One region of the Massilia sp. DD77 genome, then DNA from elsewhere that is predicted to be linked to it. Evidence: predicted binding sites of a transcription regulator. Region 1 holds the regulator's gene; the other holds the start of a gene.
What was found. Region 1 encodes LexA, which represses DNA repair genes until DNA is damaged. Its sites were predicted from a motif close to ACTGTATNNNNATACAGT; they were not measured.
Positions count from the first base shown of each region.

Region 2: the regulator LexA is predicted to act here: its motif matches at 2,225-2,242, upstream of V7778_RS07285 (ATP-dependent helicase).

Region 1 covers NZ_JBAMDH010000017.1:9,508-17,801, reverse strand. The annotation lists gene V7778_RS11780 (replicative DNA helicase) at 1-838, opposite strand, end outside; gene rplI (50S ribosomal protein L9) at 957-1,409, opposite strand; gene rpsR (30S ribosomal protein S18) at 1,448-1,738, opposite strand; gene priB (primosomal replication protein N) at 1,769-2,059, opposite strand; gene rpsF (30S ribosomal protein S6) at 2,094-2,480, opposite strand; gene lexA (transcriptional repressor LexA) at 2,900-3,532, shown strand; gene V7778_RS11750 (tetratricopeptide repeat protein) at 3,699-4,436, opposite strand; gene V7778_RS11745 (cystathionine gamma-synthase family protein) at 4,552-5,793, opposite strand; gene purF (amidophosphoribosyltransferase) at 5,801-7,324, opposite strand; gene V7778_RS11735 (CvpA family protein) at 7,378-7,866, opposite strand; gene V7778_RS11730 (SPOR domain-containing protein) at 7,883-8,294, opposite strand, start outside.
Region 2 covers NZ_JBAMDH010000009.1:136,605-144,898, reverse strand. The annotation lists gene V7778_RS07285 (ATP-dependent helicase) at 118-2,199, opposite strand; gene V7778_RS07280 (hypothetical protein) at 2,592-2,804, opposite strand; gene V7778_RS07275 (hypothetical protein) at 2,989-3,165, shown strand; gene V7778_RS07270 (chromate transporter) at 3,202-3,816, shown strand; gene V7778_RS07265 (chromate transporter) at 3,813-4,400, shown strand; gene fghA (S-formylglutathione hydrolase) at 4,459-5,301, shown strand; gene V7778_RS07255 (Hsp20/alpha crystallin family protein) at 5,455-5,925, shown strand; gene V7778_RS07250 (phosphoribosyltransferase) at 6,071-6,772, shown strand; gene V7778_RS07245 (SRPBCC family protein) at 6,769-8,013, shown strand; gene V7778_RS07240 (erythromycin esterase family protein) at 8,018-8,294, shown strand, end outside.

The DNA.
Region 1 (8,294 bases):
CGGTACGCAGGCGGTGCTGGTCGAGCTGGCCGACCGAGCCGAGCATACGCATGGCCAGCTGGGCGCCGCCCATCTCCATCGAGAACACGGCCACCGGCAGGCCGGCTTCGATCGCGACGTTCTCGCCGATGTTGACCGAGAACGCGGTCTTGCCCATCGAGGGACGGCCGGCGACGATGACCAGGTCGCCCGGCTGCAGGCCCGAAGTCATGCGGTCGAGGTCGATGAAGCCGGTCGGCACGCCGGTGATCTCGCCCTGGTTCTCGCGCGAGTACAGCTCGTCGATGCGCTCGACCACCTGGGTCAGCAGGGGCTGGATCGGATTCCAGCCCTGGGCGCCGCGCGCTCCGGATTCGGCAATGGCGAAGATCTTGGACTCGGCTTCGTCGAGCATCTGCTTGACTTCCTTGCCCTGCGGATTGAAGGCATTCCCGGAAATCTCGTCGGCGACGGTGATCAGTTTGCGCAGGATGCCGCGGTCGCGCACGATCTCGGCATAGCGGCGGATGTTGGCCGCGGACGGCGTGTTCTGCGCCATCGCGTTCAGGTATTGCAGGCCGCCCACCTCCTCGGCCTTGCCGAGCTGGTTGCAGGCCTCGTAGACGGTAATGACGTCCGCCGGCTTGCCCGAATTGATCAGGCGGACCATCTGTTCGAAGATGATCCGGTGGTCGTAGCGGTAGAAGTCGTCCGCGTGCATGAAATCGGCGATCCGGTCCCAGGCCGCGTTATCGCGCAGCAAGCCGCCGATGACGGACTGTTCTGCTTCGATGGAGTGCGGCGGGATGCGCAGGGATTCGATTTGCGGATCGGCGGGGGCGGCGTTCATGGCGGGCATTATACCTGCTCCGGTCACACGGCTGAAATAATTGGTGAAAGTTGCCAATAAAAAAAGCCGGGCGAACCCGGCTTTTTTCTTTTATACAACAACAGCTTAGCTGTGTCGAAACGGCTAATTAAGCAGCTTCGCCGACGACGGCGATGGTGATTTCCGAGACGACGTCGGTGTGCAGCGCGACGGCAATCGGGAACTCGCCAGTGGTCTTCAGCGGGCCGGTCGGCAGGCGAACCTGCGACTTCTCGACCGGGAAGCCTTGCTTGCTCAGGGCTTCGGCGATGTCGAAGTTGGTGACCGAACCGAACAGACGGCCGTCCACGCCGGCTTTCTGGGCGATGGTGACGGTCATGCCGCTCAGCTTGTCGCCTTGCGCCTGGGCAGCGGCCAGCTTTTCAGCGGCAGCCTTTTCCAGTTCGGCGCGCTTGGCTTCGAACTCGGCCACAGCCGACTGGGTAGCGCGGCGCGCCATTTTTTGCGGGATCAGGAAGTTACGTGCGTAACCGTCCTTGACTTTCACCACGTCGCCCAGGTTGCCGACGTTAACAACTTTTTCCAACAGAATGACTTGCATATTTTTCTCCAGGATCTTTTGACTGTCGTGGCCGACGATTAGGCGTTGTGCAGGTCGGTGTACGGCAGCAGCGCGAGGTAGCGGGCGCGCTTGATGGCGGTGTCAACCTGGCGCTGGTAGTGCGCCTTGGTGCCGGTCAGGCGTGCCGGCATGATCTTGCCGTTTTCCTGGACGAAGTCCTTCAGGGTGTCGACGTCCTTGTAGTCCACCTGTTCCACGCCGGCGGCGGTGAAGCGGCAGAACTTCTTGCGCTTGAACAGCGGGTTCTGCTGCTTGCGCTTGAGTTTTTCTTTAGCTTTGTTTTTGTCGAACTTTTTACCGAATGCCATTTTGAGGCTCCTGTATCTATCTAATGCCGCTTAAGCGGCTTGAAAATCAATGATGTGAAACACCAGGGCTTTGCTGTTGCGGTTTTTCTTTGCAAGGAATCCGGTGAAGCGGTAGCTGGCGCCGAGTTCCGCGCTGCCGAACCTGCCTGAAATCTCACCCGCCGCAAAGGCGGGGATTTCAAACTCGACGAGCCTGGCGACTCCGGCTTCTTCCTGTTGGCTACTATGCATCAGGATGGCGGACACGATGGGTACGCCGGCCGGGGTGTAGCGCAGGACATCACGCTCGGCGATGGTCGCTTCGAGCTCGAGCTGGTTCACTACTACCGAATACTATGGATTCCTGGAGAAAAACTTAAGCAGCTGCGGCCGGGGCAGCGGCTGCTGCTTCTGCGCGGTGGCTCTTGGCTGCGTCTTCGCGCTGGACCGACTTCATCATCGGCGACGGTGCGGTTTCGGCCTTCTTCATCTTAACGGTCAGATGACGCAGGACGGCATCATTGAATTTGAATGCGGTTTCCAGCTCGACCAGGGTCTCGTTGTCGCACTCGATGTTCATGCAGATGTAGTGTGCCTTCGGCAGCTTCTGGATCTGGTAAGCCATCTGGCGACGGCCCCAGTCTTCCACGCGATGGATGTTACCGCCGCGGCTGGTCACCGTGGTCTTGTAACGCTCGATCATCGCCGGGACTTGCTCGCTCTGGTCCGGGTGGACGATAAAAACGATTTCATAATGACGCATGCAACACTCCTTGAGGACGTTTAAACAAATGCCCACCTCGGCGTCAAGACGAGTGTGGGAAGGGAAAGCCTTCGATTATAGCCTGAAAAGTACGGGGATGGGAAATGGTATGTTGGGTCGAGGGGGCTCGCTGCGCTCGAATAATGTTGGCGGTTTGCTACGGACTTGGGTCCCCGCCTTCGCGGGGATGACGTGCGAAGGGCGCGAGCCGAAGCCCCGGAGAGTGATCTTCCGATTTCGCCGATCAACGTCATCCCCGCGCAGGCGGGGATCCAAGTTTGCGTGCGAACCACGGAAATCCGCCCTCCCCACCCCGCGCTGCACAATTTTTTTACACTTTTCGCGCGTTTCCCCTTGCGCATACCAGAATACTGTACAAAAATACAGTCTGCTCCTATAACCATTGCCGTACCACATCCATGATCAAGCTCACTGCAAGGCAAGAACAGATCCTCAACCTGATCAAGGAAGCGATCGAAAACACCGGCTTCCCGCCGACACGCGCCGAAATCGCGGCTGAACTAGGCTTCCGGTCGGCCAATGCGGCCGAGGAGCACCTGCAGGCCCTGGCGCGCAAGGGCGCGATCGAGATTTCGCCGGGCACCTCGCGCGGTATCCGCCTGGTCGGCGCCAGCGTCGAGCAGATCCCGATGCCGCCGCCGGCCCTGATGATGTCCCTGCCCCTGGTCGGCCGCGTGGCCGCCGGCTCGCCCATCCTGGCCCAGGAACACGTGGAAGCCACCTATAGCGTCGACGCCGCCATGTTCTCGGCGCGGCCGGACTTTCTGCTGAAGGTCAAGGGCTGGTCGATGCGCGACGCGGGCATCTGCGACGGCGACTTCCTGGCGGTGAAGAAGATCGACAGCGCCAAGAACGGGCAGATCATCGTCGCCCGCATCGGCGAGGAAGTCACCGTCAAGCGCTACCGCAAGACGGGCAATACCGTCGAGCTGCTGCCGGAGAATCCGGACTTCAAGGTGATCCGGGTGGAACCGGGCGACGAGTTCGCGCTCGAGGGGCTGGCGGTGGGGTTGATGCGTAGCTGGCACTAAGTGCCTGTTGCGGTAACTCTGCGCTACGAACTTGGATCCCCGCCTTCGCGGGGACGACGGATTTGATAGCGCGGCCAAAGTCGTAGGCTCGGGATACTCATCACCTTAAATTAACGTCATCCCCGCGCAGGCGGGGACCCAGGTTTGCTGGATCAGCCAGGCACGCTCACTTCACCTTCGACTTGATCGACCCATCCCCCGCACTATTCTTGATCATCGCATTGTGCTCCGCCACATACGCCTCGGTCGCCGCGCGCCAGGCCGCGAAATCCGCCAGGATCAGCTTGGAACTCACCTTCGCCTCTTCCGCCAGGTTCTCGCGCACCCGCTCCAGGTGAGCCTGGGCCGCCTCGGTCTCCTGTTTGCTCATCAGCTTGGCGATATCCGCCGGGATCTTCTTGGTCAGCGGTGAGGATGCGTTCAGGTTCGTCACGAACTTGTTGTAGCAGTTCTGCCAGGTGGTGACCGCGCCGCTGACGCGGTCGATCTCCTCGTTGATCTTGGACATGCTGGGAATACGCGGCGCCTTGCAGGCGAACTCGCCGGACCTCAGTTCCGAACCGTCGTAGCCCTTGACCCAGTAGTCGATGTCCGCGCGGCGCTCCACGCGCTGCTTCATCACCTCGAGCGAGGCCGCCGCCACCTTGTTGCCCTTGGCGGCCGCCTTGCGGAACAGGGCCTCGGCCTTGGCCTCGTCCACCTGCCCCGCTTCGCCATACCAGTACATCTGCGCCAGGTGCTGCTGCGCTTCCGGATTGCCGGCGTCGGACAGTTTAGTGTACAGCTTGAGCGCGGCCGGGTAGTCCTTCTTGGCGAAGGCGGCATGGGCGTCTTCGAGCGGACCTGCAAGGGCGGTGGTGGACAGCAGGAGGGAGAAGGCGAGAACGGACAGGGAGCGTTTCATGGGCAGCGATGAAGGTAGCAAATCGAAGGCCCATGATAGCGGCATTCCCCCACCCTGCTCAACCGCTGAAACAAAAACGGCGTGGAACGGGGCCGGCATGCAGTCGGCCCGGTATTTACGCGCCGAGCGCCTGGCGGAAGTCCGCCAGCAGGTCGTCGGTGTCCTCGATGCCCACCGAGACGCGGATCAGGGACTCCGCGATGCCCATGCTGGCGCGGCGCTCCGCGCCCATCTCGAAGAAGATGGTATGCGCCACCGGGATCACCAGGGTGCGGGTGTCACCCAGGTTGCTGGCCGGGATGCCGAGCTTGAGGCGGTTCAGGTAGTCGAAGCAGTCGATGCCTTCCTTCAGCTCGAAGGACAGCAGCGAACCGCCCGAACGGAACAGCTCCTTGACGATGCCGTTCTGCGGATGCGAAGCCAGGCCCGGATAGTGGACCGCGGAGACCCGCTCATCGGCCTCCAGCATCCGGGCCAGCGCCAGGGCGTTCGCGCTGGTGCGTTCCATGCGCAGCGCCAGGGTCTCGGCGCCCACCGCGATGTGGTGGGCCGCTTCCGGACCGAGCGCCGCGCCGAAGTCGCGCAAGGCCTTCGCGCGCAGCTGGGCCATGCCCTGGGCCTGCGGCGGCTGCTTGCGGAAATTCTGGGCGATGTTCGGATAGGCGCTCCAATCGAACAGGCCGGTGTCGGTCAGGGCGCCGCCCAGCGCGATGCCGTGGCCGCCGATCGACTTGGTCAGCGAATTGACCACCAGGCCGGCGCCGACCGCCTTGGGGCGGAACAGCCAAGGCGTGGTCATGGTGTTGTCGACCACGTAAAGGATGCCGCGCTCGCGGCACAGCTTGCCGATGCGGGCCAGGTCCGCCACCTGGGTGCGCGGATTGGCGATGGTCTCGACGAACACCAGGCGAGTGTTCGGCGTGAGCGCCGCCTCGACCTGGCCGGCGTCGGTGGCGTCGACAAAGCTGACATCGACGCCCTGCCCCGCGACCGTCTGCCACAGGCTGTTGGTGTTCCCGAACAGGAAGGACGAGGAGACGATGTGGTCGCCCGCCTTGAGCAGCGCCTGGAACAGCGCGCCGATGGCGCCCATGCCGGTGGCGAAGCACAGCGAGGCGACACCGTCTTCCATCTTCGTGATCTTGTCCTCGAGCGCGCCGACGGTCGGGTTGCCCTGGCGGCCGTAGCGGAAGCCCGGTTCCTTGCCCTGGAAGACCGAGGCCAGCTGGCGCGCATCGCCGTAGCCGAAGGCCACCGAGGTGTGCACCGGCTTGTGCAGCGAGCCCTGCTCGATCGCCTTGCGGCGATCATTGTGCAGGATCGTGGTGGTGAAGCCGTACTTGTTGGACTCGGTCATGGCGAACCTACTCGGCGGCGACCGGCGGATTCAGGTTGAGCTGAGTGCGCACCGGATCCTCGACCGTGGCCTTGCTCGGGTTGTGGCGCGCCGATTCCAGCTTGTCGAGGTATTCCGGGGTCACGTCGCCGGTCACGTACACGCCGTCGAAGCACGAGGCCTCGAAGTTCTTCAGCGCCGGGTTGACGTCCGAGATCGCGCGCTTCAGCGCGTCGACGTCCTGGTAGACCACACGGTCGGCGGTGATCTCGGTGCAGACTTCCTCGACCGTGCGGCCGTGGGCGATCAGCTCGTCGCGGGTCGGCATGTCGATGCCGTACACGTTCGGGTACAGCACCGGCGGCGCGGCCGAGGCGAAGAACACCTTGCGGGCGCCCGCTTCGCGCGCCATCTGCACGATCTCGCGGCTGGTGGTGCCGCGCACGATCGAATCGTCGACCAGCAGCACGTTCTTGTCCTTGAATTCGGAGCTGATCGCGTTGAGCTTCTGGCGCACGGATTTGCGGCGCATGCCCTGGCCCGGCATGATGAAGGTGCGGCCGATGTAGCGGTTCTTGATGAAGCCTTCGCGGTATTCCACGCCGAGCTTGAGGGCCAGCTGGATCGCGGCCGGACGCGAGGAATCCGGAATCGGCATCACGACGTCGATCTCGTCGACCGGAATCTCCTTGCGGATCTTGTCGGCCAGGTATTCGCCCATGCGCAGGCGGGTGGCGTAGACCGAGGCGCCGTCGATGACCGAATCGGGACGCGCCAGGTAGACGAATTCGAAGGCGCACGGGTTCAGCGACGGGTTCTCTGCGCACTGGCGCTCGTGCAGGGCGCCGTCATTCGAGATGAAGACCGCTTCGCCCGGCGCGATGTCGCGCACGAAGCGGAAGCCCAGGCCTTCCAGGGCCACGGATTCGCTGGCCACCAGGTATTCCTTGCCCTGCTCGGTCTCGTTCACGCCGATGCACAGCGGGCGGATGCCGAAGGGGTCGCGGAAGGCCAGCATGCCGTGGCCGGCGATCTGCGCCACCACGGCGTAGGCGCCCCTGACGCGGCGGTGCACGGCGGCGACCGCCGTGAACACGGCGTCCGGGTTCAGGGTGAAGCCGTCGGCCGCTTCCTGGACTTCGTGGGCCAGCACGTTGAGCAGCACCTCCGAATCGGAATCGGTATTGATGTGGCGGCGGTCGATCCGGAACAGCTCGTCCTTGAGCTGGGCCTGGTTGGTGAGGTTGCCGTTGTGCGCGAGGGTGATGCCGAAGGGCGCGTTCACGTAGAACGGCTGCGCCTCTTCCTCGCTCGACGAGCCCGCGGTCGGATAACGGCAGTGGCCGATACCGGTGTTACCTTGCAGCGAACGCATGTTCCGGGTACGGAACACGTCGCGTACCAGGCCGTTGGCCTTGAACATGGAAAACATGCTGCTGTGATTGGTCGCGATCCCCGCCGCATCCTGGCCGCGGTGCTGCAGCAGCAGCAATGCGTCATACAGAAGCTGGTTGACGGGAGAGTGCGAGACGACGCCGACGATGCCACACATGGTGCGCTCCTAAAAACTGGACTGCTTGATTGCGAAAAACTTCAAAATTCGGTTCAGTATCTGACGTGCTGCGCCAGCGCAGCGGGCAGGAAGGGCCTGACGGTGCGCGCGCCGGTTTCGGCCATGGGCGACAGCAGCGCGTCTCTCCAGAAAGGCTGTTGCGGGATGGCTGTCATCCCACACAATATGACGGCGGCGAGCACGATTACAATGCCGCGCGCCAAGCCGAATAATCCTCCCAGGCCACGGTCGGCGAGGCTCAGGCCGGTGGCTTCCACCAGGGCGCCGATCGCCAGGGACAACAGGCCCATCAAGATGCGCACGCCCAGGAACAAGACGATGAAGGCCAGGATCAGGCGCGCCGTCTCGCCCGGAATCAGTTCCGGCAGCATGGGCGCCAGCTTGGCCCCGTAGGCGTTCGCCACCACGAAGGCGACGATCCAGCCCAGCAGCGACAGGATTTCCTTGACCAGCCCGCGCAGGGTGCTGATGACAACGGACGAAACCAGTACGAACAGGACAAGATAATCGAAAATCGTCACGCCTGCTCAACCCATCTTACAAAGGCAGCATCGTGGGGGACAAGCCCATGCCGCTCAGCTTGGCGCGTATTTTTTCCGCCTCTTCCTTGCTGAACGGACCCACGCGCACACGGACCAGGTCGCCGGACTTCTGGGTGAAGGACGACACCCCGGCGGCGCGCAGGCGGCTTTGCAGTTCCGCGGCCTTTTCCTGGCTCCCCAGCGCGGCGGCCTGCACCACGTAGCGCGGGGCCGGGCCTTCGGCCTTGACCGCCGGCTTGTCTTCCAGGATGGCCATCGCACGGGCGCTGTCGTCGGCGCGCGGCTTCTCGGCCACCTTGGGCTCGGCGGGCTTGGCGGGTTTCTTGTCGAGTTCGCGTTTTTCCGGCTCGGGCTTGCGCGCCGGTTCGGGTTTCGCGGCCTCCTGCTTGGGCTCGACCTTCGAAGGC
Region 2 (8,294 bases), on a different contig from region 1:
ACAACGGCCACTTCCATGTCCTGCCGCTCCTGCGGCGAAGTCCTACAAAAGTGGGAGCCGGGGGATAAGTCGCGTCCCGCCTTCCGACTTCGGCCTTCATCGTGCCGTCATCTTTCGTCATTTCCATGCGTTCCTGGCGCGCTCCCGCACGAGCATGCGAACGCTCTCCGGAACCGGCCCGCGCACCTCGCGCCGGTCGGCATCGACCCAGGCGCATTCCTCGAAATGCTTGAGCATGGCCGGGGTGACGAAGCGCGTGCGCGCCGCATAGACATGGCGGTCGCCCATCTGCGACTGCTGCTTGATGAAGAAGCGGTTCGGCACCACCAGGTGCAGGTTCTCCTTGGCGCGCGTCATCGCCACGTAGAGCAGGCGGCGCTCCTCCTCGATGTCGTCCTGGCTGCCGGTGCTCATGTCCGAGGGAATGCAGCCGTCCACCACGTTCAGCACGTGCACCGACTTCCATTCCTGGCCCTTGGCCGAGTGGATGGTCGACAGGATCACATAGTCCTCGTCGAGCAGCGGCGGTCCGGCGCGGTCGCTGGTGGCCTCGGGCGGGTCGAGCGTGATCTCGGCCAGGAAGGTCTCGCGGCTGCCATGGCCGCCGGCCAGCGCCGCCAGCTGCTCCACATCGGCGGCGCGCACGTGGGCGTCGTCGTGCATCCGCTCCAGGTGCGGCAGGTACCATTGCTTGACCAGTTCGATGTCGGCCGGCCAGCGCAGCCCGGGCGTGCGCAGGCGCCGGTACAGGGCCAGGAAGGCATCCCAGTCTTCCTTGCTGCGCGCCGGCACGGCGAAGGCTTCGCAGGCCGCCACCGGGTCGGTGCTCTCGCCCACCGCGTCCAGCAGGCGCGAGGCGGTGGCCGGGCCGATACCCGGAATGAGCTGGGCCACGCGGAAGCCCGCCATGCGTCCGGCCGGGTTCTGGGCGAAGCGCAGCACCGCGAGCACATCCTTGATGTGCGCGGCTTCCAGGAACTTCAGGCCGCCGAACTTCACGAAGGGAATATTCCTGCGCATGAGTTCCAGCTCGAGCGCCGCGCTGTGGCTGGCGGCCCGGAACAGTACCGCCTGCTGGGTCAGGGCGACGCCCGCCTCGCGCTGTTCGAGGATGCGATTGCAGACCCAGCGCGCCTGCTCGGCCTCGTCGGGAATCAGGACCAGCTGCGGCTTCATGCTCGAAGCCTTGTCGGTCCACAGCGTCTTGGCGTGGCGTTCCAGGGCGCCGGCGATGACGGCGTTCGAGGCGTCCAGGATCGGCTGGGTGGAACGGTAGTTGCGCTCCAGGGTGATCAGCTGCGCCGGCCGGCTGAACTGCTGCGGGAAGTCGAGGATATTGCGCACCGTCGCCCCGCGGAAGGCATAGATCGACTGGGCGTCGTCGCCCACCACCATCACGCCCCTTCCGTCCGGCTTCATGCCGGTGAGGACCGATGCCTGCAGGCGATTCGTGTCCTGGTATTCGTCCACCAGCACGTGGTCGAACAGCGCCCCGAGTTCCGGCCCCAGCTCCGGGTCGGCCGCCATCTCGGCCCAGAACAGCAGCAGGTCGTCGTAGTCCAGGACGTTCTGCTCCTGCTTGGCGTCGACATAGGCGCCGAACAGGGTCTTGAGCTGGGCTTCCCATTCGCCGCACCAGGGGAAAAAGGCCTGCAGCACCTCGTCCAGCGGCGCGCGGCTGTTGACCACCCGCGAGTAGATCGACAGGCAGGTGCCCTTCAGGGGAAAGCGCTTCTCGGTCTGCGACAGCCCGATCTCGTGGCGCACCATGCCCATCAGGTCCTCGGAGTCGCCGCGATCGTGGATGGTGAAGGAGTCGTCCAGGCCGATGCGCCCCGCGAACTGGCGCAGCAGGCGTGCGCCCACCGCGTGGAAGGTGCCGGCCCATGGCAGGTCCACCTGGGTCCGGCTGCCGGACTTGCCCAGCAGGCGCTGCAGCACGCCGCCCGCGCGCCGCGTCATCTCGTTGGCGGCGCGGCGCGAGAAGGTCAGCAGCAGGATGCGCTGGGGATCGGTCCCGGCCTGGATCAGGCGCGCCACCCGGTGCGCCAGGGTATTGGTCTTGCCCGAACCGGCGCCCGCCACCACCAGCAGCGGACGCGGCTGCTCCACGCCGATGTCGTGCTCGACCGCCGCACGCTGCTCCGGGTTGAGCGCGGCGAAAGGGTCGTCTTGGGCGGGGATGAGGACGGCGGACATGGTGCTCTGGGATGGAAAATGCCATACTGTACATTTATCCAGTCCTGTTGAGCAAGTAGAAAGCGCAAGTCCTTTCCACGGCCGACACAAGGGAACCGACATGTCCTGAAGGTTTACATCTACAAGACGCGCTAAGTATTGGAAAAATAAAAACTTTTCCGGATATCCACAAAGTCTGTGGAAAACACTGTGGAAAAACAGGGGCTTGACACGCCGGATGCGGCCCGGGATGCGGGTTTCAACAATTTGCCTATTGGGAAGGCACTGTGCTTAACTACGAAAATCAAGGGTTTACGTGACGCTGTTGCGGTTTTGACAGCGCCGCTTGCAAAATTAACCACGCACAATTTATGTGCATAAGCAGCCTGGCAGAAACTGCGCGAACCGGCAAATCAGGCCGCCGCGCGGCGCGCCGGATCGAGCAGCACGCGCTCGATGACCTGGGGCTGGACCGCGTGCCGCTTGAGGAACTCGAGCGCAGCGAGTGTGCCGCAGTCGCGCAGCAGGCCAATGCCGCGCGCGACCACGTCGCGCTGGCGCAGGTTGCGCCTCAGGTCGGAAGTGGTGAAGAGGACGGGACCCGGTTCGCTAGGACTGGGGCTCATTCGGGCCTCCATGATGGGGGTGGGATTGCGCCCCACGATTATTCAGCATCACCCGGTGAAGTCAATATCACACTCGTATCACTCCGCCCGGACGAAGGCCGCCCCGCGGTGACAGCCTGCGCTGCGCCGCCCCGCGCCGCTCCTGCCTACAATCGCAGCACCACTTCAACCGAGCGAGGCCGCCATGAGCATGCATCCCGATCCCGACCTGAATCCCGGCGACGAAGCCGAACCCGGCACGCCGGGCGCCGGCGAGGATATCTGCGAGGCCTGCGCCGGCACCGGCCGCCTGGGCGACGGCAAGGCCTGTCCCGAATGCGGGGGCAGCGGCCGCGTCATGCGCGGGATCGGCGGCGGCTGAAAGCCTGGCGAAAGGTGGGCGTGCAATAATGGCCGCATGAGCGCTACACCCTCCGCTTCCCCTGTGCCCGAGCCCGCATCCGGGTACGGCGCCGGCCCCGCCCAGCCCCGTCCCCACTCGCTGACCGCCCTCTTCATCGCCTTCACCCTGCTTGCGCTGCAGGGTTTCGGCGGCGTGCTGGCCGTGGTCCAGCGCGAAGTGGTCGAGCGCCGCCGCTGGCTCAGCAACGAGGAATTCATCGAGGACTGGGCGGTGGCCCAGATCATGCCGGGGCCGAACGTGGTCAACCTGGCGATGATGCTCGGCGCGCGCTGGTTCGGCCTGGCGGGGGCGCTGACGGCGCTGGCCGGCCTGCTGGCCGTGCCGCTGGTCGTGGTCCTGCTGCTGGCCCTGGTGCATGCGCGCTTCGCCGAGAATCCCCACGTGGCCGGCGCCCTGCGCGGCATGGCCGCCGTTTCGGCCGGCCTGATCGCCGCCACCGGCCTGCGCATGGCTGCCACCCTGGCGCGCAACCCGGTGCCGCTGATCTTCGGCGCCGGCATCGCCGCCTGCGCTTTCGTGCTGCTGGCCTGGGTGCGGGTGCCGCTGAGCTGGGTCCTGTTCCCGCTGGGCGGCCTCGGCTGCCTGCTGGCCTGGCGGGGGTTGCGATGAGCGCCCACCAGATCGTGCTCGGCTGGCAGGACTGGCTCGACCTGTTCGGCCACTACCTGATGCTGTCCCTGATGTCGCTGGGCGGCGCGATCTCGACCTCGAGCGAGATGCACCGCTACCTGGTGGAGCAGCAGGGCTGGCTGACCCAGGCCCAGTTCAACGAAGCGATCGCCCTGGCCCAGGCCGCGCCCGGGCCGAACGTGCTGTTCGTGGCCCTGATGGGCTGGCACGTGGGCCTCAACGCCGGCAGCACCGCCGCCGCCTTCCTCGGTGTGGCGACCACCATGATCGGCATCATGCTGCCCTCCACCATCTTCACCTACCAGGTCGCGCAATGGGGCCACCGCAACCGCGAGCTGCGCGCCGTGCGCGCCTTCAAGCAAGGCATGGGGCCGCTGGTGATCGGCATGCTGCTTTCGACCGCCTGGCTGCTGGCGGCGTCCGGCGGCAGCGGCGCCGGGGTCGCCAACTGGCCGCTGTGGCTGCTGACAGCGGTCACCTGCATGGTGGTCTGGCGCACCCGCATCCACCTGCTCTGGCTGCTGGGCGCGGGGGCCGTGCTGGGCGCATTCGGCATGGTGTAGCAGACACGGCCGGCGCGGACACGGCATACTGGCGCTTTCCTTCACTTTCGTTCCCGCCATGCTCGAACTTCTTTCCGAACACGCCTGCTTCGGCGGCGTGCAGCGCTTCTACCGCCACGCTTCCAGCGCCATCGGCCTGCCGATGCGCTTCTCCGTCTACCTGCCGCCCGGCCATGAAGGCAAGCGGCTGCCGGTGCTGTTCTACCTGGCGGGCCTGACCTGCACCGAAGAGACCTTCATGACCAAGGCCGGCGCCCAGCGCGTGGCGGCCGAGGAAGGCCTGATCCTGGTCGCGCCCGACACCAGCCCGCGCGGGGCCGGCGTGCCCGGCGAGACCGAGTCCTGGGACTTCGGCGTGGGGGCCGGTTTCTACGTCGACGCCACCGAGGGCGAGTGGGCGCGCCACTACCGCATGGCCAGCTACCTCCTGGAGCTGCGCGAACTGGTGCTGGCCGAACTGCCGGCCGATCCCGGCCGCGCCGGCATCTTCGGCCATTCGATGGGCGGCCACGGCGCGCTGGTGATGGCCCTGCGCAATCCCACCCTGTTCCGCTCGGTGTCGGCCTTCGCGCCGATCGCCGCGCCCAGCCGCTGCCCCTGGGGCAGGAAGGCCTTCGGCGGCTTTCTTGGACCGGACACGGCAGCCTGGGAAGCCTACGACGCCAGCGCTCTGATGGCCGGCATGGCCAAGGCGCCCTTCCCCGGCGGCATCCTGGTCGACCAGGGACTGGCCGACAAGTTCCTGGCCGAACAGCTGCTGCCCGAAGCCTTCGAACAGGCCTGCGCCCGCGCCGGCCAGCCGCTCGAACTGCGCCGCCATCCCGGCTACGACCACGGCTATTACTTCATCCAGAGCTTCGTCGCCGACCACCTGCGCTTCCACCGCCGCCAGCTCGGCTGAACACCTGTCCTGGCGGGGAACCGCTTCCCGCCTCTCCGCCGGCGGCCGGGCGGCCGCCGCTCACGCCGCTTGAAACTTGCCTGGCCCTGCCCTATAAAGAAAGTGCCGGCATGGCCGGCATATGCATCATGTCCAACCGAATCGGAGGCCATCATGAATCTCGTCAGGAGAAGCGGTTCGCCGCTGCCGGCCTACCGTCCGGGCTCGGTCGAGGACCAGTTCGGCCGGATGGTCGAGACCATGTTCGAGGACTTCTTCGCGCCGCTCGCGCAAGGCGGGCGCTGGAGCGAGGAAGGCGCCCTCACCCCACGCTTGAACGTCGCCGAAACCGACAAGACCTATGAAGTGCAGGCCGACCTGCCGGGCGTCGCGAAGGAGGACGTCAAGGTCAGTATCGACGGCGCGCGCGTACAGATCGAGGCGGAATGCCGTCAGGCAAACGAACGCCGCGAGGGCGAAACGGTGGTGTATGCTGAACGTACCGCACGCAAGTTCATGCGCAGCTTCACCCTGCCGCAGGAAGTCGACGACACGACCGCGCAGGCCAGGCTCGAGAACGGCGTCCTTCAGTTGTCCCTGCCGAAAAAACAGGGCAGCGAAGCGCGCCGCCTGACCATCCAGTAAGCGCCTGGCGCCACGCACGGGCCACCGCCGGGTGGTTCGCAAGACCGCGTGCGGCGTATGCCGCAAGAAAACGCGGTCTTTTGTTTTTTCGCGGTGCGGCGCATGCCGCAGGAAACGCCGTCTTTCGTTTTTCAGGACGCGCAGCATGGAACACGAGGGCTTCAGCGACCGCGCGCACGCGGGCAGGCAGCTGGCGCGCAGGCTCAAGCGGTATGCGGGCAGCCAGACACTGGTGCTGGCGCTGCCGCGCGGCGGCGTGCCGGTCGCCTTCCCGGTCGCCGAGGCCCTGCATGCCGAGCTCGACCTGATGCTGGTGCGCAAGCTCGGCCTGCCCGGGCAGGAAGAATTCGCCATGGGCGCGATCGCCGGCGGCGGCGTGCGCGTCCTGCAGCCGGGCGTGCCCGGGCTGATGGGAGTGACGCAGCAGCAGGTCGACGCCGTGACCCTGCGCGAGGAGCAGGAACTGGCGCGGCGCGAGCGGCGCTACCGGGGCGCGCGGCCCCAGCCCGTGCTGCGGGGCCGCACCGTGATCCTGGTCGACGACGGCATCGCGACCGGGGCGACGATGGAGGCGGCGGTCGAGGTGGCGCGTCGCCAGCACCCCGGCCGGCTGGTGGTGGCCGCGCCGGTGGGCGCGCCCGATACCGTCGCCGCCCTGGAGGAACAGGTCGACGAGGTGGTCTGCCTGGTGACGCCGCCGCGCTTTCGCGCGGTGGGCCAGTGGTACCGCGAGTTCGACCAGACGACCGACGAGGAAGTACAGGACCTGCTGGCGCAGGCCTGGGCGGCGACGCCCGGCCAGGAAGGCAAGCGCCGGCCCCAACCCAATCGAGAGGAGCCGACATGAAACAGATCAAGACCGACAACCGGATGGAACTGGGCGACATGGGCAAATGGATCGGCGCGGCCGCCGCCGGCGCCCTCTTGATGTACGTCTTCGATCCCGAACGCGGGAGGGCGCGGCGGGCCTATGCCGCCGACGCGGTGCGCGACGCCGGCCATCATACCGGCGACGCCATCGGCAGCGCCCTGCGCATCGCGGCCGACCGCCTGAACGCGGCGCGCGACGGCGCCTCCGCGGCCTATGCCCGCGCCGACGCCATGGCCACCCGGGCCGGCGAACGGATCGCCGACGCCGCCCATGACGCCGCCGCGAGCGCGTCCGGCGCCGCCTCGCGGGCGCGCGGACGCATCGCCTCCGCCGCCGATGAGGCGCGTGAATGGCGCGAGGAGCGCGAGTGGCGCAAGGACCGTGAATGGCGCGAGCAGGGCCGCGAGGACGCGCGCGCACTGCGCCACGACATCGAACGCAATACCTGGGAGGCGCGCGGCCGCATGGACGCGGCGGCCGACCATGCCCGTTCGCGCGTGCGCGACGCCGCCGCCCAGGCGCGCGGCTGGCTCGACGAACTGGTGAACGCCTTCGAGCACCGCAGCCCCGCCATCACCAACTCCGCCCTGCTGGGCAGCGGGGTACTGGGCCTGACCGGCCTGGCGCGCCGTTCGCCGCTCGGCGTCCTGCTCGGCCTGGGCGCGCTGGCCCTCCTGGTCAAGAGCGGTGGCGGCGCGCGCCTGGCCGGCATGGTGCGCAGCCGCAGCCTCGGGGGACGCATCGAGGTCGAGAAATCGATCGAGATCGACGCCGCGCCCGGAGAGGTGTACGACGCCTGGTCGAACTACGACAACTTCCCGCGCTTCATGTCGCACGTGAGCGAAGTGCGCGACCTGGGCCACCGCCGCTCGCACTGGGTGGTCAAGGGTCCGGGCGGCAGCGAGTACGCGTGGAACGCCGTCATGACCGAACAGGCCCGCCCCGACCACATGGCCTGGCGCAGCGAACCGGGCTCGGAGATCGAGCAGGAAGGCGCGGTGAGCTTCGAGCCGGTACGCGGCGGCACCCGGGTCACGGTGCGCATGGCCTATACGCCGCCGGGCGGCGCCTTCGGCCACGGCCTGGCGCGCATGCTCGGCGAGGACCCGGAACGCCGGATGGACGAGGACCTGGCGCGCATGAAGTCCTTCATCGAGCGCGGCGTGACCCCTTACACGGCCCACCACACGCCCGCCAGCGACCGAACGCTGCATTGACATCATGGCCACCATCACCGACTCCACCCTCGATGCGATCCGCTCGCAGGCCGTGGCGGTCACGGGCGCCGCGGGCGACTACGACGCCCTGCTCGACCTGGTCGGCAACGCCCGCTTCGTGCTGCTGGGCGAAGCCACCCACGGCACCCACGAGTTCTACGCGGAGCGGGCGCGCATCACGCGCCGCCTGATCGAGGAAAAGGGCTTCACCGCGGTGGCGGTGGAAGCCGACTGGCCCGACGCCTACCGGGTCAACCGCTACGTGCGCGGCCACGGCCACG